DNA from 3 places in the Rhizobium sp. TAL182 genome. Region 1 is predicted to be linked to each of the others. Evidence: predicted binding sites of a transcription regulator. Region 1 holds the regulator's gene; each other region holds the start of a gene.
What was found. Region 1 encodes HrcA, which represses chaperone genes, less so after heat shock. Its sites were predicted from a motif close to GTTAGCACTCNCNNNNNGNGAGTGCTAAC; they were not measured.

Region 1 (10,626 bases):
GGCAGTCGTAAAGCGCGATCCAGCCGCCGGTGATGGAGGCCGTCCGTGTGCCGCCATCGGCCTGGATGACGTCGCAATCGAGCGTGATCTGCTTTTCGCCGAGCGCCTGCAGGTCGACGACGGCGCGCAGCGACCGGCCGATCAGCCGTTGGATTTCCTGGGTGCGGCCGCCCTGCTTGCCGGCGGCGGCCTCGCGCTTCATGCGCTCGCCGGTCGCCCGCGGCAGCATGCCGTATTCGGCCGTCACCCAGCCCTTGCCGGTGTTGCGCAGCCATGGCGGCGTCTTTTCCTCGAGGCTTGCGGTGCAAAGCACGTGCGTATCGCCGAATTTCACCAGGCAGGAGCCTTCCGCATGCTTGGAAAAATTGCGCTCGAACGAGACCTTGCGCATCTGGTCGGTTTTTCTGCCTGAAGGCCGCATTCTCATCTCCTGGAGTTGTTGACCGCTTCTACGATTGGCGGCGCCCATTTGCAAATTCCCTTTTGCCACGGGTGCGAGTTTGACTATATTTTCGGGAGCATCATCAGCGCGGGTTTGAAAAGGTTCATGGGCATCAGGTCGACGTCGGTTTCGGATGCCGTTGCTGCACTGGACGAGCGCTCCAGGGAAATTTTTCGCCGCATCGTCGAAGGTTATCTCGAAAGCGGCGAGCCGCTCGGCTCGCGCAATCTGTCGCGCCTGCTGCCGATGTCGCTGTCGCCGGCCTCGGTGCGCAACGTCATGAGCGATCTCGAAGAGCTCGGTCTCATCTATTCCCCGCATGTCAGCGCCGGCCGGCTGCCGACCCAGATCGGGCTGCGCTTCTTCGTCGATGCATTCATGCAGATCGGCGATCTCTCCGCCGAGGAGCGCGCCAATATCGATCGCCAGGTGCGGGCCGAAAGCGGCGGCAATCCGGTGGAATCGATGATGAACGAAGCGAGCCGCATGCTTTCGGGCATCTCGCGCGGGGCCGGTCTCGTCATCACCTCGAAAAGCGATCCGGTGCTGAAACATGTCGAGTTCATCCGGCTTGAACCGACAAAGGCGCTCGCTGTGCTCGTCGGCGATCATGACCAGGTGGAAAACCGCATCATCGAACTGCCGGCGGGCGTCACCTCCTCGCAGCTGACGGAGGCGGCGAATTTCCTCAACGCGCACATGTCCGGCCAGACGCTGCCGGAGCTGCGCAAACAGTTAAGCCGGCTGAAGGATGATGTCCGTCACGAACTCGATGCGCTCTCGCGCGATCTTGTCGAGCGCGGCATCGCCGTCTGGGCCGGCAGCCCGGACGAGGGAAAGCCTGCTCAGCTGATCATCCGCGGCCGCGCCAACCTGCTCGAAGGCCTCGCCGGCGCCGAAGATCTCGACCGGCTGCGCATGCTGTTCGACGATCTCGAAAAGAAGGACAGCCTGATCGAGCTTCTCAACCTCGCCGAAAGCGGTTCGGGCGTGCGCATCTTCATCGGCTCGGAAAACAAGCTCTTCTCGCTGTCCGGCTCGTCGCTCATCGTCGCGCCCTATCGCGACGACGACGACCGGATCGTCGGCGCCGTTGGCGTCATCGGCCCGACGCGGCTCAATTATTCCCGTATCGTGCCGATGGTGGATTATACCGCCCAGCTCGTCTCCCGCCTGTCGCGCAATCCGCTTTGATGTCATCACTGACGAAGCCGCGGAATTTTCGCTTCTTCGTCACGCAGACTTGATTTTTTCCGGTCAAACCTCGATATCGGGCGCATCTGAAAATACCAACCGGAGACCGTCATGACCGATGAAACGACGAAAAACGGACCTGACGCAACTGCGGCCAACGCCGCAGCCGACGCTGCCGTCAACGTCGAGACTGCCACTGTCGGGCAGGAGGAGGCAAACCAGCCGGATCCGCTCGACCTCCTGAAGGCCGAGAATGCCGAGCTGCGTGACCGCTATCTGCGCCTTGCCGCCGAGATGGATAATCTGCGCCGCCGCACCGAGCGCGAGGTCAAGGATGCGAAATCCTATTCCGTCGCCGGTTTCGCCCGGGACATGCTCGCCGTCTCGGACAATTTGCGCCGGGCGCTGGACGCCATCTCTCCGGAGACCAAGGCCACGGCCGATGCCGGCCTCACCACGCTGATCGAAGGTGTGGAGATGACCGAGCGCTCGATGCTCTCGGCGCTGGAGCGCCACGGCGTTCGCAAGCTGGAGCCGGTTGGCCAGAAATTCGATCCGAATTTCCATCAGGCGATGTTCGAGGTGCCGAACTCCGAAGTGCCGAACAATACCGTCGTCCAGGTCGTGCAGGCCGGCTTCACCATCGGCGAACGCGTCCTGCGCCCGGCCATGGTCGGCGTTGCCAAGGGGGGCCCGAAGCCGGTCGAGGCCGAAATCAATTCCGTCTTCGACGAGAAGGACGCCTGAGGTCGTTTTCCTTCTCCGCCTCGGAGAAGGAAGAAAATTCAGATGCGGGCGAAGCGTTCGATCAGCAGATCGAAGAAGCCGTCCGCATCGACGGTGCGCATGACCTTGGCATTGCGCTTGCGCTCGGTCACATGCCACCAGTCGACGACAGTCATCCCGACGGTGAGTTCGGACTGGACCTCGATTTCGACATTGCAGTCGCGGCCCTGAAAAAGCTCTGGTTTCAGCAGATAGGCGACAACCGTTGGGTCGTGCAGCGGCCCGCCGTCGGAACCGTATTTTTCGATGTCGAAGCGCTCGAAGAATTCCAACATTTCGACCATGGCCTTTGCCGGCGCCGTGCCGATCTCGGCCATGCGCTTGACCCGGTCCTTGCGGGTCAGCAGCTGGTGCGTCACGTCGAGCGGCATCATCACGATCGGAACGCCCGAGCGGAAAACGATGTCGGCCGCCTCGGGATCGACATAGATGTTGAATTCGGCGGCCGGCGTAATATTGCCGCCCTCGAAAAAGCCACCGCCCATCATCACCAGTTCGCGGATGCGGGGGATGATGTCGGGCGCCTTCTCAAAGGCCATGCCGATATTGGTGAGCGGCCCGAGCGTGCAGAGCGTCACCGCGCCTTCCGGCTCGCGACGCAGCGTCTCGATGATGAAATCGACGGAATGGCCGGGCTGCAGCGCCATAGTCGGTTCATCGAGAACTGGGCCGTCGAGGCCGGTCTTGCCGTGGACATGTTCTGCCGTCACCAGCTTGCGGGCGATCGGCTTGTCGGCGCCGGCGAAAACCTTCACATCCGTGCGGCCGCAGAGCTCGCAGACGATGCGCGCGTTGCGGCTGGTGAATGACAGCGGCACGTTGCCGGCGACCGTCGTGATCCCCAGCAGCTCGAGCTCATCGGGGCTGCCGAAAGCCAGCATGATGGCGGCCGCGTCATCCTGGCCGGGATCGGTGTCGATGATGATCTTTCTCGCGCTTGCCATTTCAATCATCCCGTTCTCACCATGCCGCTTGTCCCGGCAGACACCATCTCTTCATTTCCCGTCACAAATCGGCACATTCCGCGCGGGCATGTTTTGATGCGAGGCAGCAGGTCCTTTGTCAAGCAAGGAGGCAGGCGCCGCCGTTCGAAATTGACAGATGTTTAAATCGCGGAGGATCGGCGCGCCTTGCAGCGCCGTGATCATGCCCCCATATTAGCGGCATCCGGATGCTGCACTTTTAGGTCCGGGATGGTCGCTTGCATCAAGGACTTGAAAAGAGATGAGCCGCATTACCCCTTTCGCCAGCCCTTTGCTTCTGGGCTTCGACGCTATGGAAAAGACGCTGGAGCGCATTTCCAAGGCGAGCGACGGATACCCGCCTTACAATATCGAACGTATCGCCGCCGACAGCGGCGCGCCCGAGCGTCTGCGCATCACCCTTGCCGTTGCCGGTTTCAGCGAGGAGGAGCTTGATGTCTCCACCGAGGAGAATCAGCTTGTCATCCGCGGCCGCCAGGTGGAGCAGGGCGAGCGGGATTATCTTTATCGCGGCATCGCCGCTCGCCAGTTCCAGCGCACCTTCGTGCTGGCCGACGGCATGCAGGTCCTTGGCGCCGGCCTGAAAAACGGTCTGCTCTCCGTCGATCTAATTCGACCCGAACCCGCCCGCATGGTCAAGAAAATTAACATTTCGGTCTCACAGTAGCACAACGGTTTCCAAAACCGTTGGTCCCTTCTTCCGGAGGAACAGGAATGTTGATGAAAGAAGCCACGTCTCACTTGACCAAATCCGAGCTTGCCCACATCGGCAACGGCGAGGTCGCCTACATCAGAAAGATGCGCACCGAAGAGGTCGCCAAGTGCTTTCCAGAGGCGCCGGATATCGATCCGAACGTCGATCTCTGGGCACTCTTCGGCGCCGACGGCACGCCGATTCTGCTGACGGACAACCGTTCCAGCACGTTCTTCAAAGCGGCCGAGGACGAATTGAAGACGGTCAGCCTGCACTGACCGTCAAGACCGTCTGCTACGTTTCACTGCTTGCGGTGCACGGTCGCTCTATTCGTTTTCGCTGCGGTCGGGACGGATGTCGCGACATTATCGCCAATCGAACCACGGCGTCAGCAAGCCCGTCTTGCGCCGATAGGCTTCATATTCGGATGCCAGCGGTGATAGGGCGAATTTCCTCTCCTCGTTGCGGGCTGCAATCACGTAGACAACCGTAAAAAATAAGACCGGCAGGATCGACCATATCGACCAAGATGCCAGCGCCCACCCCGACCAGAAGAGCAGGTAGGACGTGTAAAAAGGGTGCCGCAGGTAGCGATAGGGACCGTCGGTGACAAGACTATCTGGGTGATCGAGGGTGAACACAAAGCGCAACCTGGCCTCTCGCGACGCCGACACCGCCCACCAGAACAAGCCCGCCGACCCGATTTCAAATCCCAGTCCGACTACCTGTACCCATAGCATCTGCGTCCCGGACCAAACCAGGTACAGGAAAAACGCCGTCGTCGCGATGACGACGACGGTGATCAGCTTTGCTCCGGCTTCCATCTTCGGCGAGTTGAAGTGGCCTCGCAACGACCACGCGTAGAACCCGACGACACTCAGGCTGGTGATCGAAATAACAAAGTCCAGAAGAAATTGCATCGTGATGTCCACCTTGAAAGGTTGGTTGCAATTGCTGCTGCGACAGACCTAACCCGTATACAACGCCAAGGCAAATGATTGTGTATTGATGCATAACCGCACCGAAACGTGTCGTGATTGCACGACCTGGTTCAGATCTGGTTTACGATGATCATGCACCTGCCATAGATATTTTCGTGCAAGACTTTGGCTGCGCGTTAGGGGTCGCAGTTTATGGACATATTTCACTGTACAATCGACACCAGCCACGGCGCTGTGCGCATCAGTGACACTATTGATGGCGCTGCACCACTGGTTATGATACACGGTTCGGGCAGCTCACGGACGGTCTTTTCACAGCAACTACACAGCCATTTGTCCCGGAATTGGCGTCTGATTGCGCTCGATCTTCCGGGACATGGCGAATCGAGCGACGCTCGAGATCCGCAGTCAACTTACACCGTCACCGGTCTTGCCGACTGCATAGGAGAGGTGGCAGCCCGCCTGGGACTTCATCGCTTTCCCGTGCTGGGATGGTCGCTTGGCGGTCACGTCGCGATTCAGATGGCGGGCAGCAGCAACGGCATTTCGGGCCTGATGTTGTGCGGCACGCCACCGATCCACAGCGGTCTCCTCGGAATGCTGCGGGGATTCCATCCATCATTTGATATTCTTCTGGCATCAAAAGAGAACTTTACATCGCGTGATGTGGAGCGGTTTCAGTCTCTTTGCTTTGGAGACACGAGTAACCCCTCCTTTCGCGATGCCATAGCGCGCGCGGACGGGAGACTAAGGAGCGTTTTTTCTCGCGCAATGTTGCGGGGGCAGGGGGTGGATCAGCGCCGCACCGTCGAACAGGCTGATATACCCATTGCTTTTGTGAATGGATTTTATGACCCCTTTGTCAAACTCAGCTATTTTTCGGGCCTGAACATCCAGTTGCTCTTCGAAGGCAAAGCGCATGTAATAGAAGGGGCTGGACACGCGCCCTTCTGGGAGAAGCCGGAGAGCTTCAACTCGATGCTCGACCGGTTCCTGAACACAGTCGCCGCTCATGAAGCCAATACCGATCTGAAAAATCAACACTGTCGCCGCAGTGGAAGCCAGATATAGGATCATCAACGATGAAACCAAGGCTTTGGCCATCACCTATTGGCGGCGACTCTCTCCGCCGGATTGTCGTGTCGGAAACGTGACCCTCTCGCGCTGATAGGCTTCTGATGCATAGCAGCCTGGTTCAGATTGCGGATTTGGCAAACGGTGTCGATCGGCGGGCCGCCCATGTCCGCTTGTGGGCGCATAGCGGTCGTCCACCTGAAATGAACTGATAGTCCGCTTCGGACCGAAAGCCGTCAGGTAGGCCACTTGAGGCTTGATTGAGATCTCCCGTGCGTGACGGAGCTCTCTTACGCGAACCGGACCGCTGATCGCGCGCGCCTTTGCCGCAACCTCTTCGCGATCACGAGGAGGTTGAGACGTTTCCAGCGAATCGAGCAGCTCGCGGGCACAGGCCGTGATCGAACTGACCGCGTGCTCGAATGCGAGCTCATTGCGCTTCGACGGTTTGGTCGTTCCGCTCACCTTGCGCACGAACTGGAGCGCGGCATCGTGGACCTCGTCGTCCGTCGCTGGCGGATCGAAATTGAAAAGGGGTTTATATTTCGGCACATGACATGCTCCCGGTCATTTTCTCCCTTCCATTTGAGCGGAGGGTGGCCAGCACGGAAATAGTCGCGTCAGCGGCAATTGCAACCGTTCCACGGCGGAACTCTACGCGCCACAAGTGAGAGCGTAGCGCGTTCAGTTCGGTTTGTTGTCGTCGTCGGTTTTAGAGCCGGATGCCGGAAATTGCCGACCGCCTCAGATCTTCGCGAAGGTCAGATACGCCGAAGACCGGCCCTCGCGCCGCGCCTTGGCCTCATAACGTGTGCTCGGCCAGCCCTCGTAGGGCGTCAGCCAGTCGGCCGCATTGTCGGCGATCCAGTCGAAGCCGCCATGGTCGCGGCATTTGATCAGCGTCCAGTTCACATAGGTGTCGATATCGGAGGCGAAGCAGAACAGGCCGCCGGGCTTCAGCACGCGGTGAAAGCGGTCGAGATTGGTCTTCGAGACGAAGCGGCGTTTCCAGTGCTTCCGCTTCGGCCAGGGATCGGGATAGAGCAGATCGATCTGGTCGAGCGACGCGTCCGGCAGCCAGTCGAGCAGCTGCGTCGCATCGTCGTTGTAGACACGGATATTGCGCGCGCCCGTCTCGCCGATACGCGACAACAGCTTCTGCATGGAGTTGACGAAGGGCTCGACGCCGATGAAGCCGGTCGAAGGCCTTTCCAGGGCACGGCGCATCAGATGCTCGCCGCCGCCGAAACCGATTTCCAGCCGCAACGTTTCGACAGGAACCGGAAAGAGAGAGGTCAGCGGCTCCGGAGGAGCCGCCGAGAGGTCGACGAGGAATGCCGGGAGCAGGCTGTTTAGCGTCTCGGCCTGCTGCTCGCGCAGGGCCTTGCCCTTGCGGCGACCGAAAAAGGCTTCGGTCGCCCGTCCCCGGCGTTCCATATCCGTCATGCAGCGACCTTGGTCTTGACGGCTTCCTTCAGCGCCTTGACGAGGTCGGTGCGCTCCCAGGAGAACGAGCCGTCACGGCCGGCCTTGCGGCCGAAATGACCGTAGGCCGAGGTCTTGGCGTAGATGGGCTTGTTGAGGTCGAGGTGACGACGGATGCCCGACGGCGACAGGTCCATATTCTGGCGGATCGCCGCTTCGACCTGGTCTTCCGACACACCCCTGCCGGTGCCGTGCAGGTCGACGTAGATCGACAGTGGCTGCGCGACGCCGATGGCGTAGGAGAGCTGGATCGTGCAGCGGTCGGCGAGGCCGGCGGCCACGACGTTCTTGGCGAGGTAGCGGGCGGCATAGGCGGCCGAACGGTCGACTTTGGTCGTGTCCTTGCCGGAGAATGCGCCGCCGCCATGCGGAGCCGCACCGCCATAGGTGTCGACGATGATCTTGCGGCCGGTCAGGCCCGCATCGCCGTCCGGTCCGCCGATGACGAACTTGCCGGTCGGATTGATGTACCACTTGCAATCCTCGGCGATCTTCAGTTCGCCGAGCGCTTCGCGGATATAGGGTTCGACGACGGCGCGGACCTTCTTGGAATCCCAGCTCTCGTCGAGATGCTGGGTCGAAAGCACGATCGAGGTTGCTTCCGACGGCTTGCCGTCGACGTAACGCACGGTTACCTGGCTCTTGGCGTCGGGGCCGAGCTTGGCGACTTCACCGTCGCCCTTCTTGCGGGCGGCCGCCAGCAGCTGCAGGATCCTGTGGGAATAATAGATCGGCGCCGGCATCAGGTCCGGCGTTTCCTTGCAGGCGTAACCGAACATGATGCCCTGGTCGCCGGCGCCTTCGTCGCCCTGCTGGTCGGCGGCGCTGTCGACGCCCTGGGCAATATCGGCCGACTGCGAGTGCAGGAGCACGTCGATCTTTGCCTTCTTCCAGTGGAAGCCGTCCTGTTCGTAGCCGATATCCTTGATGGCGCGGCGAGCAGCGGCCTTGAACTTCGAGGGATTGATGACGTCCTTGCCGTCCTTGTCCTTCTTCATCAGGCTCGGCGGAAGGCGGACTTCGCCGGCGATGACGACACGGTTGGTCGTTGCCAGCGTTTCGCAGGCAATGCGCACACCCCACGGATTGACGCCGGTCTTGGCCGCTTCGCGGTACACCAGATCAACGATCTCGTCGGAGATGCGGTCACACACTTTGTCCGGATGACCTTCGGCAACAGATTCGCTGGTAAAGAGATAATTCGCGCGCATTCCGGGATTCCCCTCAAAGAATAAAAGCCAGCTAGTAGGTACTCAGTTCGAGCGCCGATGACAAGCGCACAAGGACATAAATATATCTTTATATCTGCGGCGAAGTGACAAATTTTGCCGCAAAAACACAAAAAAAGCGGTCTTTCGACCGCCTTTCTATTTCGCAATAAGAGCTGGATCAGTCAGCGTCGGCTTCGGCAGCGAGCGCCTTGACCAGTTCCACGACCTTGCGGCGAACCTTGGGATCGGAAATCTTGACGAAGGCGCGGTTGAGCTGCAGGCCCTCCGAGGAGGAGAGGAAGTCTACGACGTAATTCGAGCTGGAGGCTTCGGCCATGCCGCCGGCGGCGCCGGCATGTTCGCCGGGCGCATCCTCGAAGAAGAAGGAGACCGGAACATTGAGGATGCTCGAGATGTTCTGCAGACGGCTTGCGCCGACACGGTTGGTGCCCTTCTCATATTTCTGGATCTGCTGGAAGGTGATGCCGAGGCTTTCGCCAAGCTTTTCCTGGCTCATGCCCAACATCGTTCGGCGAAGGCGAATGCGGCTGCCAACATGGATGTCGATCGGATTCGGTTTCTTCTTATTTTCAATCATGGTCGTGCCCTAGCTACGAATTTCTGTTTCCAACCGGCATGCCCCTGATCCATCCCAAAACGCCACGTTGTAAGCGGCGGGAACCCGCCGATAAACATACGTTAAGAACGCCGATTGACACCACTATGCAATTTTAGGGGTTTTTGGTCAATTCAACCCTAAAATAAAACCTCCGCGTGAAATTAGCGCAATCAATATCAAGAGTGCTTCGGTCAACCAGAAGTATGCCTGAAGGGGGTATGAGGTTCCGAACCCATTGCCGAACCCATCAACAGTTGCATCAATAAAGCCGGTCTCACCAAGATCGAGGCCTGCGATGATTTCCCCGTGCGCGTTCACGAGTGCCGATATGCCGTTGTTGGCGTCGCGAATCAGCGGCAGGCCGGTCTCGACTGCCCGCACCCGCGCCTGCTGAAAATGCTGGTAGGGTCCGGGCGTGATGCCGAACCAGGCATCGTTGGTGAGGTTGAGGAGCGCGTTGGCATCCACGATGTCGCCGGTCATTTCGCCCGGAAAGATGATCTCGTAGCAGATCAGCGGATAAAGATTGAGGCCGCCCGGCAGCGCCAGCAGGTGCCGACTTGCGGCGGCCGAAAAGCCGCCCGGTATCTCGACGACATTCTGGATGCCGAGTTCGGTGAGGATGTCCTCGAAGGGCAGATATTCGCCGAAAGGCACGAGATGCACCTTGTCGGAGGCGGCGATGATCTGGCCGCGGCCGTCGATCACATAGATGGAATTGTAGTAGCGCACCGGGGTGCCGGGCCCCATCTCCTCGGCGCGCACCGCGCCGGCGATCAGGATCTGGTCGTCGTCGAGCGTATCGGCGATCCGCGTCAGGGCATCCTGGTTGTCGGTGAGGATGAAGGGGATCGAGGTTTCCGGCCAGACGATGATGTTGGGTTTGCGGCCGCCATTCCTGGGCGCCTCGGCGGAAAGCTTCAGATGCGTCTCGAAGATCGCATTGCGATCGGCGTCGTTATCCATCTTCGCCGCCTGGTCGATATCAGGCTGCACCAGCCGCACCACGGGCCGCTTGTCCTCAGGCAACGGCGCGGGCCGCTGCGCCAGATAGAGAGCGTAGACGCCGTAGCCGAGATGGGCGGCAAATAGCAGGGTGGCGAGCGCAATTCCAGGCTTCGCGCCCTGTCGCGTCCCGATCAGCGCCGGGGCGGAAAAGACGAAGACGGCAAGTGTCGTCACCCCCATCGCGCCGAT
Region 2 (10,626 bases), 460 kb from region 1:
AGCGCCGCGTCGGCGACATGCACGACCGGAGCCGCCTCGAGCGAGGAACCGATGCGCTTGTCCTTGCGCTCGATTTCAAGCGCGCCGGTCACGACGCTGCGGATCGCGCGGATCTTCCTCCATTTTTCGGCCAGCGCATCGTTGCGCCATTCCTTTGCGACCGGAGCGAACTGCTCCAGATGCACCGAGACGGCCGAGGGATTGCGCGAGAGCCATGCCTCTTCCGTCGTAAAGGGCAGCATCGGCGCAAGCCAGGTCACGACGCAATCGAAGATCATGCGGATGACATAGAGCGCCGAGCGACGCCGAAGGCTGGAGGGCGCGTCGCAATAGAGCGCATCCTTGCGAACGTCGAAGTAGAAGGCCGAGAGCTCGACATTGGCAAAGTCGATCAATGCGCGGGCAATCTTCTTGAAGTCGAACGCGTCGTAGTTTTCGCGCACCAGCTGATCGAGCTCGGCCAGCCGATGCAGCATCAGCTGCTCCAGCTCGGGCAGATCGGCAAGCGCGATCTCCTCGCCCTTGTCATGGGCAAGCGTGCCGAGCATCCAGCGGATGGTGTTGCGCAGCTTGCGATAGGCATCGACATTGGTCTGGATGATCGTCTTGCCGACGCGCAGGTCGTCGGCATAGTCCGAGGTCATCACCCAGAGGCGCAGAATGTCGGCGCCGGCGTCCTTCATCACCTCCTGCGGGGCGGTGACGTTGCCCTTCGACTTCGACATCTTCTCGCCCTTCTCGTCCATGGTGAAACCATGGGTGAGGACGGCGTCGTAGGGCGCGCGGCCGCGGGTGGCAGCAGATTCCAACAGCGAGGAATGGAACCAGCCGCGATGCTGGTCGGAGCCCTCGAGATAAAGGTCGGCCGGCCATTTCAGGTCTGGGCGGTCTTCCAGCGTGAAGGTGTGCGTCGAGCCCGAGTCGAACCAGACGTCGAGGATATCCATGACCTGCGACCACTTGGCCGGGTCATGCTCATTGCCGAGGAAGCGTTCCTTGGCGCCTTCGGCAAACCAGGCGTCAGCGCCCTCGGCGTCGAATGCCTCGAGGATGCGGGCGTTGACGGCCTCGTCCTGCAGCACGGCGCCATGCTCATCGACGAAGACGCAGATCGGCACGCCCCAGGCGCGCTGACGAGAAAGCACCCAGTCCGGGCGCTGCTCGATCATGGCGCGCAGGCGGTTCTGGCCGGCAGCCGGCACGAAACGGGTATCGTCGATCGCGCCGAGCGCACGGGTGCGCAGCGTCGTTCCATCCGGCAGTGTCTTGTCCATATAGACGAACCACTGCGGCGTGTTGCGGAAGATCACCGGCTTTTTCGAGCGCCAGGAATGCGGATACTGGTGCTTCAGGCGGCCGCGGGCAAAGAGCGCGCGGCATTCGATCAGCGCCTTGATGACGCGGTCGTTGGCATCGCCCTTCTTGCCGTTATCGTCGATGACGCGGGCGCCTTCGAGGCCCGGCGCATCAGCTGTGTAGAAGCCGCCGTCGTCGACCGGGAACGGGATTTTGGTCTCGATGCCGCGCGCCTCGATCTCACGGGCATGCGCCATCCAGACGTCAAAGTCTTCGCGGCCGTGGCTGGGTGCGGTGTGCACGAAACCGGTACCGGCATCATCGGTGACATGGTCGCCCTCGAGCAGCGGCACGACAAATTCGTAACCGCCTTCCAGGCCCTTGAGCGGATGTGCGCAGGCCATGCCGGCGAGATCGGCAGCCGTGACATCGGCTAAGCGCCTGTACTGCAGCTTCGCCTTGGCGAAGGACTCTTCCGCCAGTTTGTCGGCGAAGATCAGCTTCTCGCCCGGGCGCGGGCCAAAATCATTCTCGGCAGCCGTGACTTCGTAGAGGCCGTACGCAACACGCGAGGAATAGGCGATCGCGCGGTTGCCGGGGATCGTCCATGGCGTGGTCGTCCAGATGACGACGAAGGCATCGTTGACGCCATCGGGGCCTTTCGCGACGGGGAATTTCACCCAGATCGTGTCGCTCTCGTAGTCGTGGTACTCGACCTCGGCCTCGGCCAGCGCGGTGCGCTCGACCACCGACCACATGATCGGCTTGGAGCCGCGGTAGAGCTGGCCGCTTGCGGCGATCTTCAGGAGCTCGCCGGCGATGCGGCTTTCCGCATGAAAGTTCATCGTCAGGTAGGGGTTTTCGAAGTCGCCGACGATGCCGAGGCGCTGGAACTCGTCGCCCTGGACCTTGATCCACTTTTCGGCATAGGCGCGGCACTCGCGGCGGAATTCGATCATTGCAGCCGGCTCGGTCAGGTCAGGCTTAGCCTTGCCCTTGGCGCGATAGTTCTCCTCCTCGATCTTCCATTCGATCGGCAGGCCGTGGCAATCCCAGCCGGGCACGTAGTTGGCGTCGTAGCCGCGCATCTGGAACGAGCGATTGATGACGTCCTTGAGGATCTTGTTCAGCGCATGGCCGATGTGGATGTTGCCATTGGCATAGGGCGGGCCGTCATGCAGGACGAATTTCTCGCGGCCGGCGGCGGAGGCGCGCAGTTTCTTGTAGAGGTCCATCTGCTGCCAGCGGGCAACGAGTTCCGGCTCCTTCTGCGGCAGACCGGCGCGCATCGGGAAATCGGTTTCAGGCAGATAGAGGGTCTTCGAGTAATCGATCTTTTCGGCTGTGTCGGTCATATCGGGACAATCGTTTCTGGCGGCCCAGAAAGGGGCGCAACGGGTATGAAAAAGCTGGTGACGGAAGCGCTTGTATCCAAGCGCCGAAAACCCGGACCTCCCGGCCGCTTAGCGCGCGCGGAAGGCCGGGCCGATAATTCGTATCTTGATCGCCAGCCGAAATTTTCTCATCGGGCCGGTTCATAGGCGTTTTTCGCCGGAAAAGGAAGAGAAGAATTCTGCGATGCGATCGCCGCGGCGCCCGCAGTTTTTGCGCTCGAAGGACGCTGCGCTGATCACGGCCTCAGGAAAAGCAAAGTTTCTGATCGAGTTCGCCGAGCGGCACGACACCCGCCAGCAGCGCCCTCGCCTCTTCCTCGTCGCGTCTGATCTGGGCGACCAGCGGATCGAGACCATCGAATTTCAGTTCGGGTCGGAGAAAACCGAAGAACGAGACGGCGCAGAGCTGGCCATAGAGATCGCCACTGAAATCGAAGAGATAGGTTTCAAGCAGCGGCGCGCCGTTTTCCGTCACCGTCGGCCGGCGGCCATAGCTGGCCACCGCATCGTGGAGCGTTCCGTCCTGGCGGCGGAAGCGGACGGCGTAGATGCCGGCGGCAAGTTCGGCCTCGGGCGGCAGGCGCATGTTGGCGGTGGGAAAACCGAGCTGGCGGCCGAGTTTTTCGCCGTCGATCACCTCGGCCTCCGCCGTATAGCGGTAGCCCAGCATGCCCGCGGCTTCGCTGACATTGCCGTCCTTCAGCAGCGCCCGGATGTGGCTCGAAGAGACGACGTCGGCGTTCTCGTCGCGGAAGGCATCGATCAGGGTGACGCCGAAACCATAGGTCTGGCCGGCATTCATCAAGAAGGCAGGACCGCCTTCGCGGCCGCGGCCGAAATGGAAATCGAAGCCCGTGACGACTTCGGAGGCGCCGAGCCAATCCTTCAGGATCGAATGGATGAAATCGTCGGCCGAGCGCTGTGAAAATTCGTAGTCGAAGGGATATTCGATGACCGCATTGAAACCAAGCGTTTCCAGGATGCGGGCCTTGAGCGGCGCGGGCGTCAGGCGGAAGACCGGCGCCTGCGGCCGGAACACCGTGCGCGGATGCGGTTCGAAGGTCAGCACCAGGGCAGGAATGCCGCGCGCCTTGGCGATCTCGAGCGCGCGGTTCAGCACCGACTGATGGCCGCGATGGACGCCGTCGAAATTGCCGATGGCAATCACCCCGCCCTTCAGATGGGCGGGCAAGGGTTCCCGGGTTTCATTGCGGTGGAAGACGGTCATCGGCTGGCTTCTCTTCATGCAAGGCGCGGCATCCACCATTTCGGCGCCGCCTTTTCCCGTTCGAGATAGGCATTGAGGATCGCCTCGTCGGTCTCGCCGTTCAGGGTATATTCCTTGGCGTGGATACCGCCGCTGATGTAGAGAAGGTCGAGGCCGAAATTCAAGGCGCCGCGTACATCGGTCGGCATGCCGTCGCCGATCGCGAGCACCCGCTCGGTGGGGAAATCGCCGCGAAGCTCCCGGGCAGCCGCAAGCGTCGCCTCGTAGATCGGCCGGTGCGGCTTGCCGGCGATGCGGGTCTTGCCGCCGAGCTGCTCGTAATAGGCGGCCATGGCGCCGGCGCACGGGATGATGCGATGGCCGCGCTCGACGACGAGGTCGGGATTGGCGCAGATCATCGGCACATCGCGCGCCTGGAAATCCAGAAGCATGTCGGTGTAATCCTCGGGCTTCTCAGTCTCGTCGTCGAAAAAGCCGGTGCAGACAAGCGATTGCGCTTCGCCCGCCGGCCGACGCTCGACGCCAATGCCTTCGAGAAGCGCCTTGTCGCGCTCGGGGCCAAGCAGAAAAACCGTCTTCGGCCCCTCAGAAATCAGCCCGCGGGTGACATCGCCCGAGGTGACTATTCGATCATAGGCGCCGTCGGGAACGCCGATATGGCGCAACTGCTCGACCACCTGCCAGGAAAGGCGCGGCGAATTGGTAATGAGGACGACGGCAAGGCCGCTCTCACGCGCGGCTTGAAGGGCGGCTGCAGCCTTTGGAAACGGATCGACGCCGTTGTGAACCACGCCCCAGACGTCGCAGAGCACCACATCATAGTGAGCTGATATCTGCGAGAAGTTTTCTATCCGCCTGGCCATTCCGATTTCCCGATTTGCTTCAGTCACCGGTGACATTGCAAAGGCGCAACGCGATGGCAAGGCATTTTCTTCACACACAAGATCGCCGGCAATCCCGTGAGAGCGGACGGCAAGGTCCGGCGACGTTGCCAAACGCAACGGTTAGAGAACATTTCAACGGCAATCTCCGATAATTCGCCGCCTCTTCACAATTCCGGCACAAAAATTCGTGATTGCTCTCATTGACTCCTCTCGGAGCCATCCCTAAATGCTCGAGCGCTAGCACTCACCTTAGAGGAGTGCTAACACTTATCCATGTGGACCGCTCCGGTCCGCGAATGTCATTCGATCGAGGGATTAGACAATGGCAAGCACCAATTTCCGTCCGCTTCACGACCGCGTCGTCGTTCGTCGCGTCGAGTCCGAAGAGAAGACCAAGGGCGGGATCATCATTCCCGACACCGCCAAGGAAAAGCCGCAGGAAGGCGAAATCGTCGCCGTCGGTTCCGGCGCTCGTGACGAGTCCGGCAAGGTCGTCGCTCTCGACGTCAAGGCTGGCGACCGCGTGCTGTTCGGCAAGTGGTCCGGCACCGAAGTCAAGATCAACGGCGAAGACCTTCTGATCATGAAGGAAGCCGACATCATGGGCATCATCGGCTGATTGCCGATCCGCTTTCCCGAAATGACTGACGGGCTTTTGCCCGAACAAATCGAATTCAGGAGTCACAAACATGGCAGCTAAAGAAATCAAGTTTGGCCGCACCGCGCGCGAAAAGATGCTGCGCGGCGTCGACATTCTCGCCGACGCAGTCAAGGTCACGCTCGGCCCGAAGGGTCGTAACGTCATCATCGACAAGTCCTTCGGCGCGCCGCGCATCACCAAGGACGGTGTTTCGGTCGCCAAGGAAATCGAACTCGAAGACAAGTTCGAAAACATGGGCGCCCAGATGGTCCGCGAAGTTGCTTCGAAGACCAACGACATCGCCGGCGACGGCACGACCACTGCAACCGTTCTTGCCCAGGCGATCGTTCGCGAAGGCGCGAAGGCCGTTGCCGCCGGCATGAACCCGATGGACCTGAAGCGCGGCATCGATCTCGCCGTCGCCGAAGTCGTCAAGGATCTCCAGGCCAAGGCCAAGAAGATCAACACCTCGGAAGAAGTCGCTCAGGTCGGCACGATCTCGGCAAACGGCGAGCGCCAGGTTGGCCTCGACATTGCCGAAGCCATGCAGAAGGTCGGCAACGAAGGCGTCATCACGGTTGAAGAAGCCAAGACCGCCGAGACCGAACTCGAAGTCGTCGAAGGCATGCAGTTCGACCGCGGCTACCTCAGCCCCTACTTCGTCACCAACCCGGAAAAGATGGTCGCCGACCTCGAAGACGTCTTCATTCTCCTCCACGAGAAGAAGCTCTCGAACCTGCAGTCGATGCTCCCGGTTCTCGAAGCCGTCGTCCAGACCGGCAAGCCGCTCCTCATCATCGCTGAAGACGTCGAAGGCGAAGCCCTTGCAACGCTCGTCGTCAACAAGCTGCGCGGCGGCCTGAAGATCGCTGCCGTCAAGGCGCCTGGCTTCGGCGACCGCCGCAAGGCCATGCTCGAAGATATCGCCATCCTGACGGGCGGCACCGTGATCTCCGAAGACCTCGGCATCAAGCTCGAGAGCGTCACGCTCGACATGCTCGGCCGTGCGAAGAAGGTTTCGATCTCCAAGGAAAACACCACGATCGTCGACGGTTCGGGCGCCAAGTCCGACATCGAAGGCCGTGTTGCCCAGATCAAGGCCCAGATCGAAGAAACCACCTCCGACTACGACCGCGAAAAGCTGCAGGAACGCCTTGCCAAGCTCGCCGGCGGCGTTGCCGTCATCCGCGTCGGCGGTTCGACGGAAGTCGAAGTGAAGGAAAAGAAGGACCGCATCGACGACGCCCTCAACGCGACGCGCGCTGCCGTTCAGGAAGGCATCGTACCGGGCGGCGGCGTTGCCCTGCTGCGTTCTTCCGTCAAGATCACCTCCAAGGGTGTCAACGACGACCAGGAAGCCGGCATCAACATCGTTCGCCGCGCTCTGCAGGCTCCGGCCCGCCAGATCGCTGAAAACGCTGGTGACGAAGCTTCGATCGTCGTCGGCAAGATCCTCGACAAGGATCAGGACAACTACGGCTACAACGCCCAGACCGGCGAATATGGCGACATGATCGGCATGGGCATCATCGACCCGGTCAAGGTCGTTCGCACCGCCCTGCAGGACGCGGCTTCCGTCGCATCGCTGCTGATCACCACCGAAGCCATGATCGCCGAGCTGCCGAAGAAGGACGCTCCGGCTATGCCGGGCGGCATGGGCGGCATGGGTGGAATGGACATGATGTGATAGGCCAAAGGCCTTTCGCACATCATCCATGAAACTGGACAGGAAGGGCGGCCCTCGGGTCGCCCTTTTCTTTTGGCCGCGGCGATTCGATCCGTTGCGCACTATTTTATGCCGTGCAGCGCGTCAGCCGACCTCGAAGCTTTCGTCAGGCTTGCGTCACCGCCTATTTTCGATCCCACGAAACGGGAGGAGGAGGTCGGTATCTTGCCGTCGTCTGCTGTGCACCATCGGGTGAAAACGCCTTTAAAGTGCCAAAAACAGCAATTTTTTGCTACTTTTCTGACGAAACCGGCCGGGGGAATGCGGGAGCCTCTAGAAAATAGCCGCCGCACCGTCTCTGAAAAAGGCGTTGCCGTTTGTTTAAAAGCTCCTATAAATCCGCGCAGCAACTGACGTGCGCCCCGGCGATAATTTTCGCCTCAAACGAGGCCGGAGCGCGAAAAAGCGACGCCAGAACGTTCGGTTTGAAGGTTCCGTTTCGGAAGCCCGATGGCTGTGGCGATGAGCGGCGAATGCCGGCGCGGACATAATGTCCGCTGCTACATGATCCTGTTTCTTGTGTTTGACGTGCGTGCGGCGGAGGAGCCGCATCCGAACTGGGGAACGCCTTGTTTAAGATCGCCAAAGCCAATGCAGCCGTGCCCTTGATGACTGGCTCGCTGAACGACAACCATCAAAATCACCAGATGCTGGCGCAGTTGTCGGTTTCCGAAAGCTGGACCGGAGATTTTTCGAGCGGCCTGATCCGTCTCGGCAAATGGAGCGCGATGCTGCACGGCCTCACCGCCGAGGAATGCGGGCTGCTGAACCTGATCCGCTGCTACGATAGCAAGGATCGCTCCCGCGTGCTGGAATTGTTCGAGCAGGCGGCGACGCACTGCTCCTCCTTCTGCTTTTCGACGACGATCATCATGCCGAACGGCTTGCGCCAGCCGCTGTTCTGCATGGGCGAGTCGAACGGGCTCGAGGAGAAATACAGCGGCAGCATGACCGGCGTCTTCATCTTTCCCCGCTTCAAGCTGGAAGGCGCAAGGCAGATCACACGCCGGCAATAAGACCGCCAGTACAAGATGAAAAGGCCGCTCCCGAGGGCGGATCAGCCCCTCATCCGGCTGCCGCCATCTTCTCCCCGCTTGCGGGACCATGCCGCGACCTCTCCGTTTCCCACCAACCTCGTGCTGGGCACGTCCCCTCGCCCGGTTTACGAGGCTAAGGTGAGGGGCAGCCTCATGGCAGCCGCCTGCGGCAAGGGCGGCTTTGTGCTTTCCGTTACTCCGGCTTGACCGGAATATTCAGACCCCTTTCGCTGGCCGGACGGGCGATGCAGCGTTCCAGCCAATCGGAAACCGCGGGGAATTTCGCATATTCGAGCACCTCGCGGCCGCCATAGAAGATGTCGGCGCCGCGAACCCAGGTGAAAGTGGTGATATCGGCGATCGTATATTGATCGCCCATGATCCATTGACGACCCTGCAGCCGGCCTTCGAGCACGCCGAGCAGGCGTTTGGATTCATCGCGGTAGCGCTCCACCGGATAGGAATTGTTGGCCACCTTGTCGGCGGCGAATTTGTGGAAATGGCCGAACTGACCGAGCATCGGGCCGATGCCGGCCATCTGGAAAAACACCCATTGGATACATTCATAGCGGCCGGCGGCATCGGCGGGGATGAGCTTGCCGGTCTTTTCGGCAAGATAGAGCAGGATGGCGCCGGATTCGAACAGGCCGATCGGCCTTCCCCCAGGCCCGTTCGGATCGATGATCGCCGGAATGCGGCCGTTCGGATTGAGAGATTCGAATTCCGGCGACTTCTGCTCGTTGGCGGCAAAGGAAATATAGTGCGGCTCATAGGGGAGCCCGAGCTCTTCGAGGGCGACCGATACCTTCACCCCGTTCGGCGTCTGAAGGGAATAGAGCTGGATGATGTCGGGGTTTTTCGCCGGCCAGCGTGTGGTGATCGGAAATGCGGAAAGATCTGCCATAAGAGACTCCATATTAACAGCCGACCATAGGAGACGAGGCTCCGGAAAAGCAAGCGAGGGTATCGTTCCAGATTATTGAACGAAGCGTCCCCTTCTGTTTATCTTTCCATGACGGAAGAAATAGGCGAGATAGGGGTATCAGAGATCCACAGCGTGCCGGGGGCACCAAGATCTCCAGAGCCCTTCAAACGGAGACAACATCCATGTCGAACGCCATCATCCTGATTGCCCGCATTCTTCTGTCTTTCATGTTCATCCTTTCCGGCTTCATGAAGCTAACCGATCCTGCCGGTACTGCGGGTATGATCGCCGGTGCCGGCCTGCCGGCAGCAACCCTGCTGGCCTATGTCGCAGGCCTTTTCGAACTGCTCGCCGGCCTTGCGGTTCTCACCGGCTTCCAGGTCCGCATTGCCGGCTGGCTGCTCGCCGCCTTCTGCGTCTTTACGGGCGTTGCCTTCCATCTGCCCTACGCAAGTGGCACGGAACTCGTGAACATTCTCAACCAGATCATGGTCATGAAGAACATCACGCTGGCCGGCGCGTACATCTTGCTCGCCACCGTCGGTGCCGGTGCCTATTCGATTGACGCGCGGCGTGGTCTGCAGGCCGTCGCTGCCCGCTAATTCCATCTCCTCCCAAGCATGCAAAACCCGCCGTCATTGAACTGACGGCGGGTTTTCTTACGCGTTGACAGTGGAGATCAGAGGGCCGCGCGTACCGCGTCGACGATCGCCTGCACCACGGGTTGATCTGCATGGCTCTCCTTGCGGGCGCGCACGAGGCAAGCCTCTGAATGCAGGATGACGCCGTCCTGGAGCACCTTCAGATGATTGGCGCGCAGGGTCGAACCGGTGGAGGTGATATCGACGATGATATCGGCCGAACCGGACGCCGGAGCGCCCTCGGTTGCGCCCAGGCTTTCAACGATGCGATAAAGCTGAATGCCGTGCTGGCTCGAAAAGAACTGCTGGGTCAGGCGCCAGTATTTGGTGGCGATGGCAAGGCGCCTGGAGTGGCGGGCGCGGAAATCGGCGGCGACATCGCCGAGATCGGCCATGGTCTCGACATCGAGCCAGATCTCGGGCACCGCGACGACGACATCGGCGTGGCCGAAGCCGAGCCGGGCGCAGAATTCGACACGCTTGTCGACTTCGGCAAAACCTTCCCGCATCAGATCCTCGCCGGTGACGCCGAAATCGACGGTGCCGTTGCCGAGCTCGCGGGAGATTTCCGACGCCGACAGGAAGGCAACCTCGACATCGTCCCAGCCTTCGACGCGGCCGCGATAGGAGCGGTCGTTGCCGACAGCCGATATCGGCATGCCGGCCCGTTCGAAGATGGCCGAAGCGTCGTCCTTCATCCGGCCCTTGGAGGGAAGCGCGATGGTTATGGTCATGCGGCTGCCCTTTCGGTTTCGATGCGGTCGAGCCAGAAGGAGAAGCCGACGGCCGGAATGCGGTCCGTCGCGCCGAGGAAGGTCAACAGCCGGTCGAAGCGGCCGCCGCCGGCCAGAACCG
Region 3 (10,626 bases), on a different replicon from region 1:
CGAGCCGGGGCCTCGAGCGCACGGCGGACGATTTCGACGCCGACCCGCTGGTCGTCATTGGCGGTCTTGATATTGTCGAGCGCCTTGACCGCGCGCAGCAGCGCCACGCCGCCACCGGGCAGGATGCCTTCCTCGACCGCCGCCCTTGTTGCATGCAGCGCGTCGTCGACGCGATCCTTCTTCTCCTTCACCTCGACCTCCGTCGAGCCGCCGACGCGGATGACGGCTACACCGCCGGCGAGCTTGGCAAGACGTTCCTGCAGCTTCTCGCGATCGTAGTCGGAGGTGGTCTCTTCGATCTGGGCCTTGATCTGGGCGATGCGGCCCGAAATCTCCTCCTTCGAACCGACGCCGTCGATGATGGTGGTGTTTTCCTTCTCGACCGTGATCTTCTTTGCCCGGCCGAGCATATTGAGCGTCACATTCTCAAGCTTGATGCCAAGATCTTCGGAGATGACGGTGCCGGCGGTGAGGATGGCGATGTCTTCCAACATGGCCTTGCGGCGGTCGCCGAAGCCAGGGGCCTTGACGGCAGCGATCTTGAGGCCGCCGCGCAGCTTGTTGACGACGAGTGTTGCCAGCGCTTCGCCTTCGACGTCTTCAGCGATAATGAGGAGCGGCTTGCCGGACTGAACGACGGCTTCGAGGATCGGCAGCATCGACTGCAGGTTCGACAGCTTCTTCTCGTGAATGAGGATATAGGGATCCTCGAATTCGACCCGCATCTTGTCGGCATTGGTAACGAAATAGGGGCTCAAATAGCCGCGGTCGAACTGCATGCCTTCGACGACTTCGAGTTCGGTTTCGGCGGTCTTGGCTTCTTCAACGGTGATGACACCGTCATTGCCGACCTTTTGCACGGCCTCCGCCAGGAAGCGGCCGATTTCGGCATCGCCGTTGGCGGAGATCGTTCCGACTTGGGCAATTTCGGCATTATTGGATATCTTGCGGGCGTTGGCCTTCAGTTCTTCGATGATAGCGCTGACGGCGAGGTCGATGCCGCGCTTCAGGTCCATCGGGTTCATGCCTGACGTCACGGCCTTGGCGCCCTCCTTGACGATCGCCTGGGCAAGAACGGTTGCGGTCGTGGTGCCGTCGCCGGCGATGTCGCTGGTCTTCGAAGCGACTTCGCGGACCATCTGCGCGCCCATGTTCTCGAACTTGTCTTCGAGCTCGACTTCCTTGGCGACCGAGACGCCGTCCTTGGTGATGCGTGGCGCGCCGAACGACTTGTCGATGACGACGTTACGGCCTTTTGGTCCGAGGGTCACTTTCACGGCATTCGCCAGGATATCGACGCCACGCAGCATTTTTTCGCGGGCTTCGACGCTGAATTTGACTTCTTTAGCAGCCATGTCCTCACTCCTTCATCGGCAGCTAGCGCATGTCGCCAAGTGTACAGCGGTTTTGCGAGAACGACATGCGTTGAAATTAAGATCTGAAGCGCGAGAAGCGAATCTCAGAGATCGCAACGCGCTTTAGCGTTGACTTCCGACGTGATGGACTCAGGCGGCCTCTTTCCGCTCGCCCTGAGCTTCGATGATACCCATCACATCGCTTTCCTTCATGATCAGCAGGTCCTCGCCGCCGATCTTGATCTCCGTGCCGGACCACTTGCCGAACAGGATGCGATCGCCGACCTTGACGTCCAGCGCCTCGATCTGGCCGGCATCGTTGCGGGCGCCGGGACCGACGGCGATGACCTCGCCTTCCTGCGGCTTTTCCTTGGCGGTGTCGGGAATGATGATGCCGCCCTTGGTCTTTTCCTCGGAAGCGACGCGGCGGACGAGAATGCGGTCATGAAGCGGTCGGAACGACATGTCTTCCTCCATAGACAAACAATGACGACGGTGTTGGCGCTCGCCGGACCGGATTGACCAGGTCCGGACGAGCGCAAAGTCGCGTGCCTTGCGCGAATGATCTGGTTCGAGCGTTTTTCGATTTCAAGAGGAGCAGGAGAAAAATTAGCACTCTCTATCGACGACTGCTAATAGCTCTCCCGGGAACAGAAGGCCGGCTCCGGCGTTCGGCATAATGACGATGGTCGTTCCCTCGTCTCGAAGGCGAGTTCAAACTGCACATGGCTTGAATCCGGATGTCGGCGTTCCTAGCTCTCAGGCGATCGAGGCTCGATGAGCTCGATCACCGTCCCACGTCTTTAGGAGTGAGTGACATGGAAGAGAAGACCAATATAATCAAAGACCTCAGTATCGAGGAACGCGAGGAGATCTTCGTCGATATCGCTCGCACGCTCGAGGATACGGCGCGTGAGGCTCTTGTCGAAGGCAATACGCACTTCGCCGTGCTCTCCAACAACATGGCCGAAGCAATTCGCGTCAATGCCGACGAACTCGCCCGCGACGATCCCGAGAATGCCGAGCGCGTTTTGCTCCAGGCAACCGCGATGATCACGCAGTTCGAGGCCGTGCACCCCTATCGCATGGTGAGCATGGCCGTTCACTGATTGCCGGCAGCACGGCCTGGCTCGACCGCCCGCTCGAATCAGTCGCCAGTATGCGGAACTCTCGCGGCCGGCGGAGGTTATTGGATCACAGCATCGAAAGGTGATCCATGACCACTTCCCCAACCAACATGTCACCCGAGAGTGGAACCGACGACGCGCGGTCCTTCGACACGCCGCAAGCCGAGGCCGATCGCCAGGCGGCATCGGAGGCCGCCCGGCGCAACGTCCGTTCGACGCTGGATCGCGATGGGGGCAATGAGACCCCAAGCCTGAAACTGGCGAAGGAGTATCTGAGCCTGGGTGGGCGCCGCCGGTCCAAGATCGATGACAACATTACCAATGTTCGCCAATGGGATGAGGATCCCCCGGCGGCCGAACGCTTCTGGAAAGAGCGGGTGGAAACGCTTTCAAAGGATGAGCGCAAGCAGGTGGAGGATTTTCTTCCCACCATCAACACGCCCTGAAAGACAACCGGCGGCTCGTTGTCGCACGATGTGTCCGAACGCTCCGAAGGAGGAAGAGCATGCATAAGATCAATCCGGCAATGCAGGAATGCATCGACAATTGCCTGCGCTGCTATAGCGTTTGTCTTCGCACGGCCATGAACCACTGCCTCGAGGCAGGTGGAAAACATACCGAACCCGCGCATTTCAGATTGATGATGGCTTGCGCCGAAATCTGCCGCACCTCGGCGCATTTCATGCTGATCGGCACGGGTCACCACAAACATACCTGCCGTGAATGTGCCGAGATCTGCACGGAATGCGCGGCCGACTGCGAAGGAGTGGGCGATATGCAGGAATGTGTGGATGCGTGCCGAAGCTGCGCGGAAAGCTGCCGGGCGATGGCGGCCTAGGGCGCGATCGTTCAGGCGGGCCGGAGCCAAGCGCGAGCTGGAAGGTCAGGTCGAAACTGGAGAAGATCATGGCCATAGACAAACACGAGCAGATACGGCGGCGCGCCTATGAAATCTGGGAAGCCGAAGGCCGCCCTGAAGGTTCGGACCTGCGCCATTGGATGCAAGCTTGCGACGAGCTGGCCGGCGAAGACGAGCACGAGACGCTGCAAGACATGCTCGATCAAGACGACAGAGATGATGCGGCCTTGCTTCAAGGGGCCGGGGAAAGCGGTGATCTCGATCCGCCGCGCGCCGGCCTTGCTCAAGTTGCTGGCGCGACGACGCCCGATATCGAGATAACAACGGGGGAGAAGCCTTCCCGGCGAAAAATCAGACGGACCGAAGGACCGTAACCACGATGCAGCATCTCGACCATGCCATGCAAATCGCCTTAGAGGCGCATGAGGGGCAGGTGGACAAGACCGGTCGACCATTCTTCGAGCATTGCCAGCGGATCGCGCTTCTCGTGTCGGGCGACGATGCGCGAACAGTCGCCTATCTTCACGATGTCGCCGAAAAAGGCAGCGGCTGGACGCTCGACAGGTTAAGGGAGGAAGGCTTCCCGTCGGCGATCATCTCCGCGGTGGATGCCTTGACGCGGCGGCCCGGGGAGCCTGATGACGAATTCGTCAGACGCGCCGCATCGAATCCGCTGGCCCTGCCAGTCAAACAGGCCGACCTTGAAGACAATCTCCGACAGGCCGAACAAGCCGGCAAGAAAACCGAAAAATACCAGCGCGGTCTGGATCTCCTGCACGACATCCGGAACGAACACTAGGTCTGTTCGGGCGGCGCCGGCGAAATCTCGAAGAATGTCCTGCCGCGCTTTCTCATGCATCACCTGATATTTTTCCGCATCGCCTGCAACCATTCTTCAACCATAGAACGCGGAGCGCCCTGATGCCGACCTGAGGTGAGGGGCCTGTTAACCGGTACGACTTATAGTCGCGTCCATGTGGATGAACGGGGAACGGTCGTGTCCGGCGAACTGCACACAATCTTGGCAATGGATGGCACGTTGGCAGACCTGCATGGTGTCGGCGACGCCCTTGAGCGACATGGTATCGTGCTGCGCGTTCACCTCGACCGAGCTGCGTTTCATGATTGCGCCGCCAAACGACCGCTGCCGGCGCTCGTTCTGCTGGACGCCCTGTCGCCGGAGGGAGGTGGTCTCGAAGACTGCCGGCGTCTCAAGGCAAACCCGATAACGTGTGATATTCCAGTCATCATCGTGGCCTCGCCGCAGGACGAGGAGAGCCGGATCGGAGGGCTTGCCGCCGGTGCGGTCGATTGCGTTTCCAACCTTGTCTCCGCCGCGGAGCTCGTCGCCCGCATTAAGCGACATATAGAGCTCGGCGCAGTCCACGCGCGCCTGCAGCGGCGCAACGAGCAACTCGATACGGCGCTTGCCAGCATGGGACAAGGCGTCTGCCTGTTCGACGAGGCAGGCCGGCTGCTGCTGTCAAACAACCGTTATGCCGAGGTCTACGGACTTGATCCCTCCGTCATCCGTCCGGGACAGTCGCTCGAAGACATCCTCAACCTGAGACAGGGGGTCGGCGCCGTTCCCGCCACCTCGACCTCGGAATATCTCGCCTGGGCCGAAGCGACCAACAGGGGCGATACGCCCCGAGACTGGATCAAGGAACTCAAGTCGGGCCAGATCATCCGCGGCTATCATCAGCGCACGTCGGACGGCGGCTGGGTATCGACCCATGAGGACATCACGCAGGCCTGGCAGGCTGAAAAGGCCCTTGCGAAGGCGCATGTTCAGGCAGAACGCGCCGAGCAGGAGGCGCGGGCGGCGCATGCACGTCTTCTGGCGGCTTTCGAAGTCGTCCCGGAAGGTCTCGTCTTGTTCGACGAGGAAGACCGCTTCGTCCTGTGGAACCAGAGATATGAGCAGCTTTACGCCGAAAGCGGCGATATGCTCGTGAAAGGCATGCGCTTCGAAGACCGCCTGCGTGCAGGCCTCGAACGCGGCCAATATCCGGAAGCGGTCGGGCGCGAAGAGGAATGGCTGGCGGAAAGGCTGGCCCATCATGCAAAGCCCACCAGCAAACACGAGCAGCGCCTACCGGGAAATCGCTGGATTCGGATCGAAGAACGCCAGATCTCCGAAGGCGGTAGCGTCGGCATACGTGTCGACATCACCGACCTCAAGATGCAGGAGGCGTCGTTCAGGCTGCTGTTCGAAGGTAACCCGATGCCGATGTGGGTTTACGATCATGAAACGTTGAGATTTCTCCACGTAAACCAAGCCGCCATCGATCACTACGGTTATCGTCTGGAGCAATTCCTGACGATGCGACTATCCGACATCGAGGCGCAGGAACCCAACCCGCCGCAGGCCGTCACTTTCGATGTCGAGGACCCTGCCTCGTCCCGCTTTTCCCGGCATTTCAAGGGAGATGGAACGGCCATCGAGGTCACCGTCTATTCCACCTGCTTGAACTACAAGAGCAAGGCGGCATCGCTGATGGCCGTGGTCGACGTCACCGAGGCCAAGCGCGCCGAAAAGGCATTGCTGCAGCACCGTGACACGCTTGAAGAGATGGTGCGCTCCCGCACGGTCGAACTGGCGCGGCAGACAGAAGAGCTCGAACGAATGCTCGAACAGGAAAAGCAGATCAACGAGTTGCAGCGGCAGTTCGTCTCGATGGCATCGCATGAGTTCCGCACCCCGCTTGCGGTGATCGACGGCGCGGCGCAACGGCTCATTCGGCGCAAAGAAGCAGCGACGCCGGAGTTTCTTTGCGAAAAAGCCGATCAGATCCGCAGCTCGGTTTCGCGCATGCTCGAACTGATGGAAAGTATCCTTGCTGCCGGGCGGTTGGACCACGGCAGGATCACCATCGTGCATAAGCCGTGCTCGATTGCCGAAATCATCGAAGTCTGTGGCGCCCGCCAGGAGAGCATCCGGCGCACCCACCGCTTTCTGCTTGACCTCGATCGGCTTCCTCCGGCCATTTATGGAGATCATCCTGCGCTCGACCAGGTCTTCAGCAATCTCTTCTCGAACGCCGTGAAATACGCACCGGATTCGCCGAACGTCCACGTCACCGGATGGCAGGAAGGGGACAGCGTTTGCATCACCGTCCGCGACGAAGGCATCGGCATCGACGCCGATGACCTCCCGAAGATGTTCCAGCGTTATTTCCGCGCCAGAAGTTCCACGGGCATTGCCGGCACCGGCATTGGCCTCAATCTCGTCAAGCAGATCATCGAACTTCACGGGGGATCGATAGAAGTGGCAAGCAGCCGCGGAAACGGCACGACGTTTACGCTGCGGATTCCGATCGGCGCGGAGCTGCCAGACCAGTTGCGTGTCGCTGCCGGATAGGCAGGCGGCATCTTCTCCGAGCGGCGGCTGCCTTCGCTGTTGGTCGCATTGTTGAGTGCGCTCGCCGCTGGGAGATGGAGGTTCAGAATGATCGATCGCCAACCCTTCGATCTCAAGGCCTATGTGCGTGACACTGCGGCGAGGCCATGCTTTATCTGCGGCTTGATCGAGAATGATCCGGCTTGTTTTCATCATCGTATTTTCGAAGACGATGAGACGATTATCTTCCTGAGCAAATATCCGACACTGCCCGGTTATTGCCTTGTCTGCCCGAGGGAGCATCGGGAGGATTTGGCGCAAGACATGTCGACAGATGAGTATCTTCGACTGCAGGAGAAGGTGCACGTTTTGTCTCGGGCGCTGAAACGCGTCTTCGACGCCGAACGAATTTACGTGCTTTCGCTCGGCAGCCAGCAGGCCAACAGCCACTTACATTTTCATGTCGTTCCTTTGCCTGGAGGCGTGCCTCTTGAGAAGCAGCAATACCATGCGTTGATGGCGGAACATGGCGTTCTGCAGATGCCCGATAATGAGATGGCGGAGCTGGCGCGGCTGATTGCTGAAGCCTATCGTGTCGAGCTGAGCAGTCATGATTGGCGACGGGTGGTCTGCCATCAACGCGTACGGAAAGTAGCCGCACAGCGCCCGCCTCACCAAGCTATGTCAGAAGAGCGAATGCCGGCACCCGAACGCCGTTTTCGCGGAAGTGCCGCTCCACTTCATCAAGATCCGGGCCGGCCGGCGGGTGCTCCAGTGCCTGTGCCCAATTCTCCTGAACAGGCAGAGCCAGTGCCGCGGTGACCAGCACGGTGGTTCCGGGGCCGATTTCGCCGCGCAGCTGCGGCAGCAGGGTCTTGGCGTGAATGAGGTTGGTGTTCGGGATCGGGCTCATCGCATGGCCGGTTCTCGGATGAAGCGAGAGGTCGACAATGGCGCTGACGTCTGTCTGGCCGTACCAGACGGCGCGGCCTTCTGCCTGTTCGGATCGGTCGGCGTTGAAATCAGCGCGTTCGATCGCAAAGCCGCCCTCGATGGTGCTGAGCGAACGCGGCGTGGCGGTGCGGTGAATGCGGATATGCCAGGGATTGGCGGGAAGTAGCCAGGTTTCGATGTTGACGTCGTTCCACGGACGCCAGCGCGAATAGAGCCGGTCGCCTGCGATCAGCGCCTCCTCCATGGTTTCGCGCATACGGAAATGAACGCCGTCGTCGGAAAGACCGAGCATGCAGTCGAAGCTTGCGGCCGAAAAATTCCGGTCGTCGGCCTCGATGTTGAAGGCGTAGCGGGTGGAATAGGCGAATTTCGAATATTTCTCGTTTGCACCGCGCATCTTGTCGTGCTGCTGGCCGGAAGAGAGCACGACCACATTTCCCGGCGTGTGCATGGCGACCATGCCGGCCGACTTCAACGCCACCGGCTTGGGGAAATCCGGCTGCTGCGCCTCTTCGACGGTCCAGAACGGATGATCCCGGGGAAGGGCGAGCGGCAGGAAGAATTTCAGCGCCCAATAGGGCGAGCCAGGCGAATTGTAGCTCTCGCTCATCAGCAGGTTCGGATAGCCGTAGCCGATGGAGAGCACGCCGTCGCGATCGGCGATCGGCATCGCCGACCACCAGCGGATATGGCGCATATAATAGCCCTTGAGCTCCGCCCAAGGCAGCGCTTCCACCCCGGCGAAGGCGAGCGCGCCCCAGAAGCCGCCGGCCGCGAAGCGGTAGGTCTGGCTGCGGCCGAAGGCGAGTGCTGCGCCATCAGGGCCGAACCAGTGGCGGATATCCCCGGCGAAGATCTCGGCGCGATTGCGGAACCGGTTCTTTCGCGCCTCGTCGCCGCGCGCCAGTACCGTGTAGATCAGGCCATAGAAATGCATGGCGAAGGGAATGTAGTGGTCAACCCGCCGCACCGGCCCGTCGCGATACCAGCCTTCGCCGATGTCGAAAGCTTCCAGTTCATCGAGATAGGCGGCGGTTTTCGCCATGTCGAACGCGACACCGACGCGCTCCAGTCCGAGATCGATCAGGACGCGGAAGAATTTCCAGTTGTTGTCGATGAATTCCAGTTCGCGCGCGGCAAGAAGATAGGCGGCGACGGTTCTTTTCTCGCCATCGCTCAGCGGTTCCCAGATGTGTTCGGGCACCAGCGCCAGCGCAAAGCCGACGGCGGCGAGCTCGACCAGCCGCTGATTGCGGTCGGCCAGATCGCCCCAATATTCGGGATGCGCAGGATTGGTCCCGTTCGCCAGTCCGCGCCGATAGAGATTCCAATGCGGGAAGTGGCCGCCGCCTGCAGCGAGCGGAACGATGCCCCAGAGCGGGCGTGCAAATCCTTCGAGATCCGCTGCCGCCCGGTCGAAAATCGCGCCGGTAGCGCTAAGGCGCACACGGGCGCCGCCTTCGGAGAAATAGGGCAGCAGCGGTCTGAAGAGATCGATGACGGCCTTGGCCAGATCGTCGCGTGTCTTCAGCGGGTTGCCGGAAAGCGGATTGGCCTTGGTGGGATCGTAGATCATCGTCAGTCCGAATTTTTAAAACAGAACCGGCCGCAGGCGAAATGCTCACCCGCGGCCGCGATGTCGTATGGCGCTTACTTGATGGCCTTCACGCCTTCAGTCATTTCTTTCAAGCCGTCGTCGACGGAGGTGTTATCGGTCATGATCGCGTCATGGGCGCGGTTCAGGACGACCTCAATTTTAGCGGCGTTCGGATTGACCGCCATCTCCAGGTAGGTCTTCGACGGTATCAGCGCTTCCTTGCTGGCCGCGTCCTCAGGGAAACCAGGCGTCGCCGCGATCTTTGCACTGACGTCAGCGGTCTTGAGCGCCGGGAAGGTGCCTGTCGAGGCGATAACGGCCGCCCCTTCCGAGCCGGTGACGAACTTGATGAAGTCGAGGGCAGCTTCTTTGTGAGTGGAATTGGCGTTGACCGCCAGACCTGAGATCTGCGCAGCCGTCGTGCCGGCGGCCACGCCATCCGGATGCGGGAACTTCACGATGCCCCAGTTCTTGCTCTTCGATTCACCGGATTTCACCTTGGTGATCTGGGTGCCGACGAACCAGGTTCCCATCGGCAGCATGCCGATCGTGCCGTTGAAGAAGAGCGCCGAGTAATGCGTGTTCGACGTCTTCAGGAAGGCGTAGGAGGGAATGGCGCCGTCCTTTTGCAGGGTGAGCGCTCGCTCGTACCACGGCTTCAGGAAAGCATAATCGCCATCGACGAGCGTGTGTTTTCCGTCGAGGATGCCGGGCAACTGGACGGTGGAGCGCCAGGTATGAAGCAGCGCGCCATAGGTCTTGTTAGTGCCCATGCCGCCGGCAAGCTTCTCGGCCGTTGCATCGAACTGCGCCCAGGTCATGTCATTGGTGGGATAGGGAACGCCGGCCTTATCGAAGATGTCCTTGTTGTAATAGACGATCCAGAAGTCCGATCGGAACGGAATGGAATAGATCTTGCCGTCTATCGTCAGTTCCTCGATCAGGCCGCCATAGGGCGCCGGATCGATCTTCTGATCCTTCATGAAGCCGCTGAGATCGGCGATGTTGCCGGCGCGCACCAGGTTGGTGTAGCCGGGCACGTCCTTGACGGTGACGATGTCGATGTCCTTCGAGCCGCCGGTCAACTGCGTCGAAATCATCTGCTGGTAGTCCTGCGAGCCGAGGTCCATCGGCTCGAACTTCACATTGGGGTGCTTGGCCTGATAGGCCTCGATCAGCGGCTTGTAATAGGCTGTCTTGTCCCAGTCCCACAAAGCCCATTTCAGCGTTACGGCGTCTTGTGCAAGTGCGGCGCCGGCCGTTGTTGCGGCCAAGGTGAAACCCGCTACGGCGAGTTTCACCGTCCTCCCGAATTTATCCAAATACATTTCTGTTCTCCTTCCCTGGATCGTCTCTGGATCGACTGTTTTATGATGCGTTTGGTGCATGCG

Region 2: groES (co-chaperone GroES) is a predicted target of HrcA. The motif match lies at 5,039-5,067, and genes of this name have one in related genera.
Region 3: Tal182_RS30505 (co-chaperone GroES) is a predicted target of HrcA. The motif match lies at 1,964-1,992, and genes of this name have one in related genera.

What each region holds. Positions count from the first base shown of each region.
Region 1 is NZ_CP021024.1:404,303-414,928, forward strand. Features, by position in the region: gene rph (ribonuclease PH) at 1-421, opposite strand, end outside; gene hrcA (heat-inducible transcriptional repressor HrcA) at 548-1,636, shown strand; gene grpE (nucleotide exchange factor GrpE) at 1,748-2,383, shown strand; gene Tal182_RS02055 (nucleoside hydrolase) at 2,422-3,366, opposite strand; gene Tal182_RS02060 (Hsp20 family protein) at 3,647-4,072, shown strand; gene Tal182_RS02065 (DUF1150 family protein) at 4,120-4,377, shown strand; gene Tal182_RS02070 (isoprenylcysteine carboxylmethyltransferase family protein) at 4,465-5,019, opposite strand; gene Tal182_RS02075 (alpha/beta hydrolase) at 5,233-6,111, shown strand; partial or broken gene Tal182_RS02080 (DUF2277 domain-containing protein) at 6,405-6,666, opposite strand; gene Tal182_RS02085 (tRNA (guanosine(46)-N(7))-methyltransferase TrmB) at 6,859-7,560, opposite strand; gene metK (methionine adenosyltransferase) at 7,557-8,810, opposite strand; gene Tal182_RS02095 (helix-turn-helix domain-containing protein) at 8,989-9,408, opposite strand; gene lnt (apolipoprotein N-acyltransferase) at 9,556-10,626, opposite strand, start outside.
Region 2 is NZ_CP021024.1:859,991-870,616, reverse strand. Features, by position in the region: gene ileS (isoleucine--tRNA ligase) at 1-2,651, opposite strand, end outside; gene Tal182_RS04315 (bifunctional riboflavin kinase/FAD synthetase) at 2,935-3,918, opposite strand; gene Tal182_RS04310 (TIGR01459 family HAD-type hydrolase) at 3,933-4,781, opposite strand; gene groES (co-chaperone GroES) at 5,125-5,421, shown strand; gene groL (chaperonin GroEL) at 5,492-7,129, shown strand; gene Tal182_RS04295 (hypothetical protein) at 7,738-8,184, shown strand; gene Tal182_RS04290 (glutathione binding-like protein) at 8,399-9,109, opposite strand; gene Tal182_RS04285 (DoxX family protein) at 9,313-9,732, shown strand; gene hisG (ATP phosphoribosyltransferase) at 9,810-10,505, opposite strand; gene Tal182_RS04275 (ATP phosphoribosyltransferase regulatory subunit) at 10,502-10,626, opposite strand, start outside.
Region 3 is NZ_CP021029.1:295,312-305,937, reverse strand. Features, by position in the region: gene groL (chaperonin GroEL) at 1-1,355, opposite strand, end outside; gene Tal182_RS30505 (co-chaperone GroES) at 1,506-1,820, opposite strand; gene Tal182_RS30500 (hypothetical protein) at 2,174-2,464, shown strand; gene Tal182_RS30495 (hypothetical protein) at 2,572-2,928, shown strand; gene Tal182_RS30490 (four-helix bundle copper-binding protein) at 2,988-3,320, shown strand; gene Tal182_RS30485 (DUF2934 domain-containing protein) at 3,389-3,715, shown strand; gene Tal182_RS30480 (HD domain-containing protein) at 3,721-4,140, shown strand; gene Tal182_RS30475 (PAS-domain containing protein) at 4,369-6,705, shown strand; partial or broken gene Tal182_RS30470 (HIT family protein) at 6,793-7,293, shown strand; gene Tal182_RS30465 (DUF2264 domain-containing protein) at 7,364-9,214, opposite strand; gene Tal182_RS30460 (sugar ABC transporter substrate-binding protein) at 9,289-10,563, opposite strand; gene Tal182_RS30455 (YesL family protein) at 10,604-10,626, opposite strand, start outside.